2 regions of the Streptomyces sp. NPDC001796 genome follow, and region 1 is predicted to be linked to the other one. Evidence: predicted binding sites of a transcription regulator. Region 1 holds the regulator's gene; the other holds the start of a gene.
The links. The regulator HspR, encoded in region 1, represses chaperone genes until heat shock. The targets are predictions, from matches to a motif close to TTGAGNNNNNNNNNCTCAA.
Positions count from the first base shown of each region.

Region 2: lon (endopeptidase La) is a predicted target of HspR. The motif match lies at 2,270-2,288, and genes of this name have one in related genera.

Region 1 covers NZ_JBIAUC010000002.1:227,841-233,893, forward strand. The annotation lists gene ACFYZE_RS04525 (LuxR C-terminal-related transcriptional regulator) at 1-843, opposite strand, end outside; gene ACFYZE_RS04530 (sugar ABC transporter substrate-binding protein) at 1,295-2,401, opposite strand; gene ACFYZE_RS04535 (heat shock protein transcriptional repressor HspR) at 2,830-3,279, opposite strand; gene dnaJ (molecular chaperone DnaJ) at 3,284-4,450, opposite strand; gene grpE (nucleotide exchange factor GrpE) at 4,490-5,149, opposite strand; gene dnaK (molecular chaperone DnaK) at 5,146-6,053, opposite strand, start outside.
Region 2 covers NZ_JBIAUC010000004.1:161,848-167,900, forward strand. The annotation lists gene lon (endopeptidase La) at 1-2,247, opposite strand, end outside; gene ACFYZE_RS10350 (rhomboid-like protein) at 2,537-3,316, opposite strand; gene ACFYZE_RS10355 (spermidine synthase) at 3,551-4,237, shown strand; gene ACFYZE_RS10360 (response regulator transcription factor) at 4,350-5,087, shown strand; gene ACFYZE_RS10365 (ATP-binding protein) at 5,084-6,053, shown strand, end outside.

The DNA of each region.
Region 1 (6,053 bases):
CACCGCGTCCTGGTGGCCCTCGGCGAGCAGCGCCGCGATGGAGCGCTCCCGGTGGGTGATGCCGTCGATGCCCGTCTCGGGCAGCGGAGAGGTGAGCGGGATCGCCAGGCGCCACAGGCGTTCGAAGACGGTCACCAGGTACTCGATGATGGCCGGATGGCGCAGCTCCAGCGCGATCGTGCGGTCCGCGTTCGCGGGGATGAAGGCGACGGCGCGGTCGAACAGGATCAGTCGCTCGGGCACCTCGTCCAGGGTGCGCGCCTCGGCCGCGTCCCCCATCAGCTCCATGTAGGTGTGCAGCCCCTGCCCGTGCCGGGCGACATGCGTGTACAGGTCGCGCATGCGCACACCCCGCCGGCGCATCTCCAGCGCCCGCGGCAGGCCCTCGGCCAGTTCGTCCTCGCGGCGGATACCGCCCGGCTGCACGGTCAGCACCTCGGTCGTGCACTGTTCCGTCGCCTCGTCCATGGCCGCGCGGATCCGCGTCAGCCCGTCCAGCACACGGATCGCCACGCCCTCCTGCGAACCGTGTTCACGGCCGCCCAGCCCGGCGTACCACTCGACGGCGGCCACCGCCGTGCCGACCCGCGCCCGACTCGCGGAGACCTCCTCGTGCACACCGCGCAGCAGCCGGGTCATGACCTCCTGCGGTGCGGTGGGCACCAGCCAGTCCATGTCGTCGGGGTCGGGGTGCAGCAGCGCCAGTTCCAGCAGGCACGGCACCTTCGCGGCGTCGGCCCGGGGCACCCGGCCGCGACGCACGGCCCGGGAGTACACGCGGGTCCCGGCCTCGCAGAGCCGGTCAGCGCCGTGCGGATGCGCGTCCGTCCCGTGCCCGGCCATCTTCCACCCCTGGCTTACGACTCCCGGCTGCCGCGTCCCACGCGACGCGGCCCGCCGGCGACTCCCTCACGCACGCGGACGCGCGCCGTCCGCGCCACGCCCCGCACGCCTTCGCAGCGCAACTATGCGCGGACCCGCCCGCCACCGCAACACGGCTCCCCCGCCACAACACCCGCCCTTGCCCCGGAACATGCCGGTTTCGCCCCGCCTCCGGAACTTCCGCTGCACCAAGCTGACGGGGCCGTCGGCCGAACTACTCGATCCGGACAGGCCGCGACCCGCGCCCCTTCGGGGGCGCGGGTCGCGGGGGGGCACGGTCGGGGTCCGGACCGGCACACCGGCCGCCGGACACCCGGAAGGCGCGCCAGGCCTGCGCTGTCCGCACAGTGCGACCTCAGCCGCTACCGCGGCGGGCGACGCGACGGGTGACGAGAGGCCCTTTTCGGGGCTCTCAGTGCAGGCTGATCGCGGAGCAGTCCGCCTTGTACTTCGCAGTGCAGATGTCCTTGACGGTGTAGATGCCGTCCTGGATCACGGTGTCCTTGATGTTGTCCCTCGTGAGGGCGACCACCGGCACGAGCATCGACGGGATGTTCTTCTCCGTCGGGCTGTCGACATGGTCACGGGTCAGTGCGTCGAACTCGATCGAGCGGCCCTGGACCTTGGCCACGGCCATCTCCGCGGCGTTGTTCGCCTCGTCCGGGTACGACTTGTACACGCTCATGTACTGCTCACCGGAGACGATCCGCTGCACCGCGTCCAGCGCCGCGTCCTGCCCGGTCACGGGCGGGATCTTGCTGGCGCCCGCCTCCTTCAGCGCGTCGATGACGGCGCCGGCCATGCCGTCGTTCGCGGAGTAGACCGCGGCGATGTTGCTCAGCCCGACGGCCCGGATCGCCTCGGCCATGTTCGCCTTGGCGTTCTCCGGCTTCCAGTCCTTGGTGTCGAAGGACTTGACGATGTTGACCTTGCCCTGGAGCTCGCTGAGCGCGCCTTCCTTGAACTGCGCCGCGTTCGGGTCGGTGGGCGAGCCGTTCATCATGACGATCTTGCTGCTCGAGGCCTTGGCGCCGAGCGCGTCCGTGAGGGCGCGGCCCTGCACCTGACCGACCAGTTCGTTGTCGAAGGAGATGTACGCGTCGATGGGGCCCTGGGCGAGCCGGTCGTAGGCGATGACCGGGATGCCCGCGTCCTTGGCCTTCTGCACGCCCGGCGCGATGGCCTTGGCGTCGACCGCGTCCACCAGCAGCACGTCCACCTTGTCGGCGATCATCTGATCGAGCTGCTTGTTCTGCGTGGCCGCGTCGGCGTCGGCGTTGGCGTACAGGACCTTGCCCTTGTTGTCGGTGAGGGAGGCGACCTGCTTCTTGATGATGGGGTAGTCGAACCTGTCGTACCGCGGGTTCTCCTTCTCGGGCAGAAGGAGACCGACCGTGATGTCGTTGCCCTTCTTCGGCGTGGCGGAGCTGCTGCTGCCGCCGACTCCGTCGATGACGCCGCACGCGGCGAGCGAGACGGCCGACGCCGAGGCGGCCAGGGCTATGGCGGTACGACGCACAGCGGTCCTACGGGTGGTACGAACGTTCACATCAGGTGCCTTCCGGGCGAGGGAGCAGCGTTGCGACCCAGGTGGCTGAAAGCCAACGCGGGGACGGTGGGCAGCGTCAAGAACTACCGGTTAACGAGATGGCAACAGGATCACTGTGCGAGTCAAGTGAAAACCAAGAGAGCGTCGCGTGGGGGCCGCTTCCGGACCCCGGCCTGACGCCCGCTCGCCCCGTCACCTGGAGCGATCACGAACTGACGTACGGTCAGTTACCGTGCGCGGGGTCCCACTTCGGCCAAATCCGAAAAACGTGATCCGCATCACATGCCGACAGGCGGGTCTCATCGCCCTCGCTCCCGAAGAGTCAGCGAAGAGTGAAGTCGGTCCCGGCATGGCGAAGGGGCCCGCGGTGTCCCGCGGGCCCCTTCGCCATGTTCCATTCAGTCCTGCTGCTGCCGCTTCGGGCGCCACACCACCAGCGCGCTGGTCTGCTGGACCTCCTGATACGGCACCAGGTCACGGCGGTAGGACGCGTGGACGGCCGCCTCCCGCTGGCGCATGGCCGCCGCCGCGCCGTCGAGGGCGTCCTGAAGTTCCGCGACGCGGGACTGGAGCGCCGCGACCTGGTTCTCCAGTTCGATGATGCGCTTGATACCGGCCAGGTTGATGCCCTCGTCCTGCGACAACTGCTGCACCTGGCGGAGCAGTTCGATGTCACGGGCCGAGTAGCGCCGGCCCCGCCCGGCGGTACGGTCCGGGGACACGAGCCCCAGACGGTCGTACTGGCGCAGCGTCTGCGGGTGCAGTCCGGAGAGCTGGGCCGCCACCGAGATGACGTAGACCGGGGTGTCCTCGGTCAGCTCATACGGGTTGCGTCGACGGCCGTCCATCTGGTCATGCTCCCTTCGCGGCCTGGAACAGCTCCGCCCGCGGGTCCTCGCCCGCGGTTGCCTCGCGATACGCCTCCAGCGCGTCACGAGCCTTCCCCGACACGTCCTTCGGGACACTCACCTCCACGGTGACCAGCAGGTCGCCGCGAGTGCCGTCCTTGCGGACCGCGCCCTTCCCACGGGCGCGCATCGTACGCCCGTTCGGCGTGCCGGGGGGCAGCTTCAGCGTCACCGGGGGCCCGCCCAGGGTGGGCACCCGGATGTCGGCGCCGAGCGCCGCCTCCGCGAAGGTCACCGGAACGGTGACCGTCAGGTTGTCGCCCTTGCGACCGAAGACGGGGTGCGGATTGACGTGCACGACCACGTACAGGTCACCGGCCGGTCCACCCCGCTCGCCGGACGCGCCCTTGCCGCGCAGCCGGATGCGCTGCCCGTCGGACACGCCCGCCGGGATGCGCACCTGCATCGTCCGGGACGACTTGGCCCGGCCGCTGCCCTTGCAGACCTCGCACGGGTCCTCCGCGATCAGCCCGCGGCCCTTGCAGTCCGGGCACGGGTCGGTCAGCGAGAAGCCGCCGCCCGAGCCGCGCGCCACCTGCCCGGTGCCGACACAGGTCGGGCACACGCGCGGCGTGCCGTTCTTGTCGCCGGTGCCCGAACACGCCTTGCACGGTGACTGCGAGGACATGCGCAGCGGCACGGTCGCCCCGTCCACCGCCTCCATGAAGCTCAGCGTGACCTCGGACTCGATGTCCTGGCCGCGCCTGGGCTGCGTACGCGTGCCCGCGCCGCCGCCACGGTTGAACAGGCCCCCGAAGACGTCACCGAGACCACCGCCGAAGCCGCCCCCGGCGCCGCCCTGGCCGCCGAAGAGGTCGCCCAGGTCGAAGTTGAACGAGCCGCCCGCCCCGGGGCCGGGACGGAAGCCGCCGTTGCCGAACAGGGCGCGGGCCTCGTCGTACTCCTTGCGCTTCTTGGGGTCGCCGAGGACGTCGTTCGCCTCGGAGATCTCCTTGAAACGTTCCTCCGCCTTGGCGTTGCCCTTGTTGGCGTCCGGGTGGAACTCGCGGGCGAGCTTCCGGTACGCCTTCTTGATCTCGGCCTCGGTGGCGTCCTTGGGGACGCCGAGGACCTTGTAGTAGTCCTTCTCGATGAAGTCCTTGGTGCTCATCCCCGACGTCCCTCCTTCCCTACGCGTTCGTGGTGTACGTCAGCCCTCGTCCGGGCCACCGTTCTCCTTGTCGTCGCCCGCCTCGCCGGTCTCCTCGGCCTTGACCGTCTGCGCTCCCGGCTGCGGCTCGGCGACGGCCACCCGCGCGGGGCGGATGGTGCGCTCGCCGAAGCGATACCCGGGCTGCAGAATCGCCACGCATGTCGTCTCGGTGACGTCCGGCGCGTAGCTGTGCATCAGGGCCTCGTGGATGGTCGGGTCGAAGGGCTCGCCCTCCTTGCCGAACTGCTGCAGACCCATCTTCGCCGCGACGGTCTCCAGCGACTCGGCGACGGACTTGAAACCGCCCACCAGTTCGCCGTGTTCCCGCGCGCGGCCGATGTCGTCGAGCACGGGCAGGAGTTCGGTCAGGAGGTTCGCGACGGCGATCTCCTTGACCGTGATCCGGTCCCGCTCGACGCGGCGGCGGTAGTTCTGGTACTCGGCCTGGAGGCGCTGGAGGTCCGCCGTGCGCTCGCCGAGCGCCTTGCGCACCTGGTCCAGCTGGGCCACCAGACCGGCGTTGCTGTCGCTTGCGTCCCCCGCCGGGGCCGCCGCCTCCTCCGAAGAGGGGGAGGCGGCCTGCGGCTCGGCGTCATCAGGGGTGGCGCCGGAGGGGACGTCGGGCTTCTCCTCGAAGCCCGGGGTCTCCTCCGTCACGCGGCACCGTCCTTCCGCTCGTCGTCGACGATCTCGGCGTCCACCACGTCGTCGTCGGCCTTGGCCTCACCGGCGCCGGCCGAGGCACCGCCGGCGGCGGCCTGCGCGGCCTGGGCGTCGGCGTACATGGCCTGGCCGAGCTTCTGCGAGACGGCCGCGACCTTCTCGGTGGCGGAGCGGATCTCGGCCGTGTCCTCGCCCTTGAGGGCTTCCTTCAGCTCGCCGACCGCGGCCTCGACCTCGGTCTTGATCTCGCTGGGGACCTTGTCCTCGTTGTCCTTGAGGAACTTCTCGGTCTGGTAGACGAGCTGCTCGCCCTGGTTGCGGGCCTCGGCGGCCTCGCGGCGCTTGTGGTCCTCCTCCGCGTAGCGCTCGGCCTCCTCGCGCATGCGGTCGACCTCTTCCTTCGGGAGCGAGGAGCCGCCGGTGACGGTCATCTTCTGCTCCTTGCCGGTGCCGAGGTCCTTCGCCGTGACGTGCATGATGCCGTTGGCGTCGATGTCGAAGGAGACCTCGATCTGCGGGACGCCGCGCGGCGCCGGCGGCAGACCGGTCAGCTCGAACATGCCGAGCTTCTTGTTGTACGCCGCGATCTCGCGCTCGCCCTGGTAGACCTGGATCTGCACGGACGGCTGGTTGTCCTCGGCCGTGGTGAAGATCTCGGACCGCTTGGTCGGGATCGTGGTGTTGCGCTCGATCAGCTTGGTCATGATGCCGCCCTTGGTCTCGATACCGAGGGACAGCGGAGTGACGTCGAGGAGCAGGACGTCCTTGACCTCACCCTTGAGGACACCGGCCTGGAGCGAGGCGCCGATGGCGACGACCTCGTCCGGGTTCACACCCTTGTTGGCCTCCTTGCCGCCGGTCAGCTCCTTGACGAGCTCGGCGACGGCGGGCATGCGGG
Region 2 (6,053 bases), on a different contig from region 1:
CCCCGCCCGGTGCGCGGCGAGCAGCTTCTGCTTCACCCCGCCGATCGGCAGGACCCGGCCGGTGAGCGAGACCTCACCGGTCATCGCCACGTCCGTGCGGACCAGCCGGCCCGACAGCAGCGAGGCCAGCGCGGTCGTCATCGTGATGCCCGCGCTCGGACCGTCCTTGGGGACCGCGCCCGCCGGGAAGTGGATGTGCACGCCCCGGTCCTTCAGGTCGCCGACGGGCAGTTCCAGTTCGGCGCCGTGGGAGCGCAGGAAGCTGAGGGCGATCTGCGCGGACTCCTTCATCACGTCGCCGAGCTGACCGGTCAGGGTCAGGCCCGCCGCGCCCGTCTCCGGGTCGGCCAGCGACGCCTCCACGTACAGGACGTCTCCGCCCGCGCCGGTGACCGCGAGGCCGGTCGCCACACCGGGGACCGCGGTGCGCCGCTCGGCCGGGTCCTGGGCGGACTCGGGCACGTGGTGCGGGCGCCCGAGCAGCCCGCGCAGGTCCTCGTCCCGGACGGTGAACGGCAGCTCCCGCTCGCCGAGTTCGTGCTGGGCCGTGACCTTGCGCAGCAGCCGCGCGATGGACCGCTCCAGGGTGCGCACGCCCGCCTCGCGGGTGTACTCGCCGGCGAGCTTGCGCAGCGCGGCCTCGTCGATCGTGACCTCGTCCTTGTCCAGACCGGCCCGCTCCAGCTGGCGCGGGAGCAGGTGGTCACGGGCGATGACGACCTTCTCGTCCTCGGTGTAGCCGTCCAGGCGGACGATGTCCATGCGGTCGGCGAGCGCCTCCGGGATGGCCTCCAGGACGTTGGCCGTGGCGAGGAACACCACGTCCGACAGGTCGAGTTCGACCTCCAGGTAGTGGTCGCGGAAGGTGTGGTTCTGCGCCGGGTCCAGGACTTCCAGCAGGGCCGCGGCCGGGTCGCCGCGGAAGTCGGAGCCCACCTTGTCGATCTCGTCCAGCAGGACGACCGGGTTCATGGAACCGGCCTCCTTGATGGCGCGGACGATACGGCCGGGCAGGGCGCCGACGTACGTACGGCGGTGGCCGCGGATCTCGGCCTCGTCGCGGACGCCGCCGAGGGCGACGCGGACGAACTTGCGGCCCATGGCGTGCGCGACGGACTCGCCCAGGCTGGTCTTGCCGACGCCGGGCGGGCCGACGAGCGCCAGCACGGCGCCGCCGCGGCGGCCGCCCACGACGCCGAGACCCCGGTCGGAGCGCCGCTTGCGCACCGCGAGGTACTCGGTGATGCGCTCCTTCACGTCCTCCAGGCCCGCGTGCTCGGCGTCCAGGACGCCCCTGGCGCCGCGGATGTCGTACGCGTCCTCCGTGCGCTCGTTCCAGGGCATCTCCAGCACGGTGTCGAGCCAGGTGCGGATCCAGGAGCCCTCGGGGGACTGGTCGCTGGTGCGCTCGAGCTTGTCGACCTCCTTGAGCGCGGCCTCACGGACCTTCTCGGGCAGGTCGGCGGCCTCCACGCGGGCGCGGTAGTCGTCGGACTCCTCACCCTCCTTAGTGTCGCCGTTGAGCTCGCGCAGCTCCTTGCGGACGGCTTCGAGCTGGCGGCGCAGCAGGAACTCGCGCTGCTGCTTGTCGACGCCCTCCTGGACGTCCTTGGCGATGGACTCGGCGACCTCCTGCTCGGCGAGGTGGTCGCGGAGCTGCTGGGTGGCGAGCTTCAGCCGGGCCACCGGGTCGGTGGTCTCCAGGAGTGCGACCTTCTGTTCGGTGGTCAGGAAGGGCGAGTAGCCGGAGTTGTCGGCGAGCGCTGAGACGTCGTCGATGGCCTGGACGCGGTCGACGACCTGCCAGGCGCCGCGCTTCTTCAGCCAGCTGGCGGCGAGGGCCTTGTACTCCTTGACGAGTTCGGTGACGTGGCCGGGCAGCGGGTCGGGAACCGTCTCGTCGATGCGTGTTCCCTCGACCCAGAGTGCCGCGCCGGGTCCGGTGGTGCCCGCACCGATCTTCACCCGTCCCAGGCCGCGGATGAGGGCGCCCGGGTCGCCGTCCGCGAGCCGGCCGACCTGCTCGACGGTGCCGAGGACACCGGTGGCGGCGTAGGTGCCGTCGATGCGTGGAACGAGCAGGACCCTCGGCTTTCCGGGCTCGGAACGGGCGGCCGCCTGGGCGGCCTCCACCGCCGCGCGGACCTCGGAGTCGCTCAGGTCCAGCGGGACCACCATGCCGGGCAGCACAACCTCGCCGTCGAGCGGCAGCACAGGCAGGGTGAGCGGTGAGGACGTCGAAGCCATGATCTCCCCTTCGGCAGTCAAGTTGAGCTGTGCAGACTCAATGCACGAGAGGATTCGATTGTTCCCCGACCCTTGTTCGCTGTCAGCGATCAGTTGCTGCGAGTGCTGTGACCAGGCCCGGATCGGCGCCGGGGGAAGGGGGGAAGATCACCGGCAGAGGCCGGGACGGATCACCGCGAGAGGCCGGGACGGATCACGGCGAGAGCCCGGGACGGCGTCCGCGAGCGGAACCTACGACGGCGCCGCCTGAGGGGCGCGTGACAACGGAACCGCCGGGCGGAGGCCGGAGTTACCGAGCCGGCGCCACCTCGGCTTCGGCGCCGGTCCGGGCCCAGCGCCGTACCAGCGGCCAGGTCGCGATGCCGACCGTCAGCGCCAGCAGATGACCCCAGTTGCTCAGCGGGTCCGTGAACTCGGCCAGGTCCTGGAGGAGTAGCGCGGTGAACATGATCAGCACGGTCCAGCGCAGCCACGGCCGCAGCAATCCCGTCAGCGCGCCCAGGCTCGCCGCCACGCCGAAGCTGATGCCGTAGTCGAGGCGGTGCAGCGAACTGTCCGGCAGATGGCCCGCCAGCACCGCGAGGCCGACCGGGACCTCGGTGCCCAGCGTCGCGAGAACGTGCCCGAGCAGGAAGACGACCGCCGTGCGCGCGCCGCCTATCCGCCGCTCCAGCGCCGTCAGCACGACCAGGAAGACGAGCGTGTAGTACGACATCACCCCGCCCGCGATCCACAGCGCGCTGGTCAGCAGCACCACCGCCGGACTGCGCATCAGATGCGCGACGTCCGTGCTGGATCCCTGGTACAGGGCGTCCATCAGCGACGGGTCGGCGAACTGGGCGAACAGCGAGGTCACCAGCAGCAGGGCGGCGTAGCCGAAAGTGAACGGCGCCCGCTTGGGGCCCGGCAGCAGCGACACCAGGCGCGGTGCCGTCCACGGCACCGGGAGCGCAGCCGGGGGCGCGACGGGCTGCGGCGCCGTGCGCTGGCGCGGCATGCCGTCCAGAAGCGGCGCGCCCGTCTCGGGGGGCGTGAGCACGGCGTCAGCCGCCGAGACCGTACGTTCCAAGGTGCGGCGCTCCTTCCGTCACGCTCCACCCTTCGCGCCGCGCCGGTCGCTGTCTATGACCGACGCCACCCGAGACGCGATTCATAGCAACTTCCCAGCTGTTTCCGGCGTCCGGGCCGACCGCGCGCGGCTGCCGGCGGCATCGGCGCTCCGTTCGACCCCTGCGGGAAAACCAGTTCGATCGCCGGAGAAAATCCGTCGTCCCCCGCACCGCCGGTCACCAGAATGTTGTTCATGCCTCATCCGTACGACACCCACGAGACCCCGGTGGTCCTGGACCGTCGCGAGGGACCGCACGGCGAGGTCGTGCTGCGGCGCCACGGTGAGCTGCTGCAGATCATCGCCAACGGCTGCTTCCTGATGGACACCTCCGACGGACGCTCGGAACGGCTGCTGGTGCAGGCCGCGTCGAACGCCCTGGACGGCCGCCCGGACCCGAGCGTGCTGATCGGCGGACTCGGCGTCGGTTTCTCGCTCGCGCACGCCGCGGCCGACCCCCGCTGGGGACGCATCACCGTCGTCGAACGCGAACGCGCCGTCATCGACTGGCACCTCGACGGCCCCCTGTCCACGCTGTCCGCCGACGCGCTCGCCGATCCGCGCACCCACATCGTGGAGGCCGACCTCGTCGCCCACGTCAATGAGACATCCGACACGTACGACGCCCTCTGCCTGGACATCGACAACGGCCCCGCGTGGACGGTCACGGACGACAACGGAAGCCTCTACTCGACGCACGGACTCACAAGCTGCGCAAGGGTGTTGAAACCCGGCGGTGTGCTCGCGGTCTGGTCGGCCGAGCCTTCTCCGGAATTTGAAGGAACCCTTAGGAATGCCGGGTTCCGGCAGGTGCGTACCGAAGAGGTCCCCGTTGCCCGGGGCGTTCCCGACGTCGTGCACCTCGCGATCGGACCTGGATAGCCGACCGGCGGTAACTCCCCGTACGCTGCATCCCTGACGCGGATCATTCAAGCGTCAAACGCAGTCATGGGATCACCCCACGGATTCCGGAAAGCAACCCCAGGGGCGGGCGATGGAGCAGACACACACCTCCCACAACGGCACGACGGCGACCCCGGGCGCTCAGCGGCGCGTCCTGGTGGTCGAGGACGACCAGACGATCGTCGACGCCATCGCCACCCGTCTGCGCGCGGAGGGATTCCTCGTGCAAACGGCAGGTGACGGTCCGGCGGCGGTCGACACGGCGGAGGCCTGGCAGCCCGACCTGCTGATCCTCGACATCATGCTGCCGGGCTTCGACGGCCTGGAGGTCTGCCGACGCGTGCAGGCCCAGCGCCCGGTGCCGGTGCTGATGCTCACCGCGCGCGACGACGAGACCGACATGCTGGTCGGGCTCGGTGTCGGCGCCGACGACTACATGACCAAGCCGTTCTCGATGCGGGAGCTGGCCGCGCGCGTGCACGTGCTGCTGCGCCGGGTGGAGCGGGCGGCGCTGGCCGCCTCGACCCCGCGCACCGGCATACTGCGCCTCGGCGAACTGGAGATCGACCACGCACAGCGCCGGGTGCGGGTTCGCAGCGAGGACGTCCATCTGACGCCCACCGAGTTCGATCTGCTGGTGTGCCTGGCCAACACGCCACGCGCCGTGCTCTCCCGTGAGCAGTTGCTCGCGGAGGTGTGGGACTGGGCGGACGCCTCCGGCACCCGCACCGTGGACAGCCACATCAAGGCGCTGCGGCGGAAGATCGGCGCGGAGCGCATCCGGACGGTGCACGGCGTGGGCTACGCCCTGGAGACCCCGACGCCATGAGCGACGGGCGGTCGGCCGCGCGGAGGAGCCCCGGGCAGCCCTGGGGCGGCGTACGTCCGTTCTCGATCAAGACCAAGCTGGGCGCGCTGGTCGTCATCTCGGTGTTCATCACCACGGGCCTGCTGATGATCGCGGTGCGTACCGCCACCGAGCTGCGGTTCATCACGGTGTTCTCGATGATCGCCACCCTGCTGATCACGCAGTTCGTGGCGCACTCGCTCACCGCCCCGCTGGACGAGATGAACGCGGTGGCCCGGTCCATCTCGCACGGCGACTACAGCCGTCGTGTGCGCGACAACCGCAGGGACGAGCTGGGTGACCTGGCCCAGACGATCAACCTGATGGCCGACGAGCTGGAGGCCCAGGACAGTCAGCGCAAGGAGCTGGTCGCGAACGTCTCGCACGAGCTGCGCACGCCCATCGCCGGGCTGCGCGCGGTGCTGGAGAACATCGTCGACGGGGTCACCGAAGCCGACCCGGAGACCATGCGCACGGCTCTGAAGCAGACCGAGCGCCTCGGACGCCTGGTGGAGACGCTGCTGGACCTCTCCCGCCTGGACAACGGCGTCGTTCCGCTGAAGAAACGTCGCTTCGAGGTGTGGCCGTACCTCTCGGGCGTCCTCAAGGAGGCCCAGATGGTGTCCTCCGCGCGCGCGGGCATCGCCTCGGGCTCCGGCAGCCACACCCGTACGGACGTCCATCTGCACCTCGACGTCTCCCCGCCGGAGCTGACCGCGCACGCGGACCCGGAGCGGATCCACCAGGTCGTCGCCAACCTGATCGACAACGCCGTCAAGCACAGCCCGCCGCACGGCCGCGTCACGGTGAAGGCCCGGCGCGGCCCCGCACCGGACTCCCTGGTGCTGGAGGTGCTCGACGAGGGCCCCGGCATCCCCCGGTCGGAGTGGCACCGGGTCTTCGAGCGCTTCAACCGCGGCGCCGTGAACCGGCCGCACGGGCCCGGCA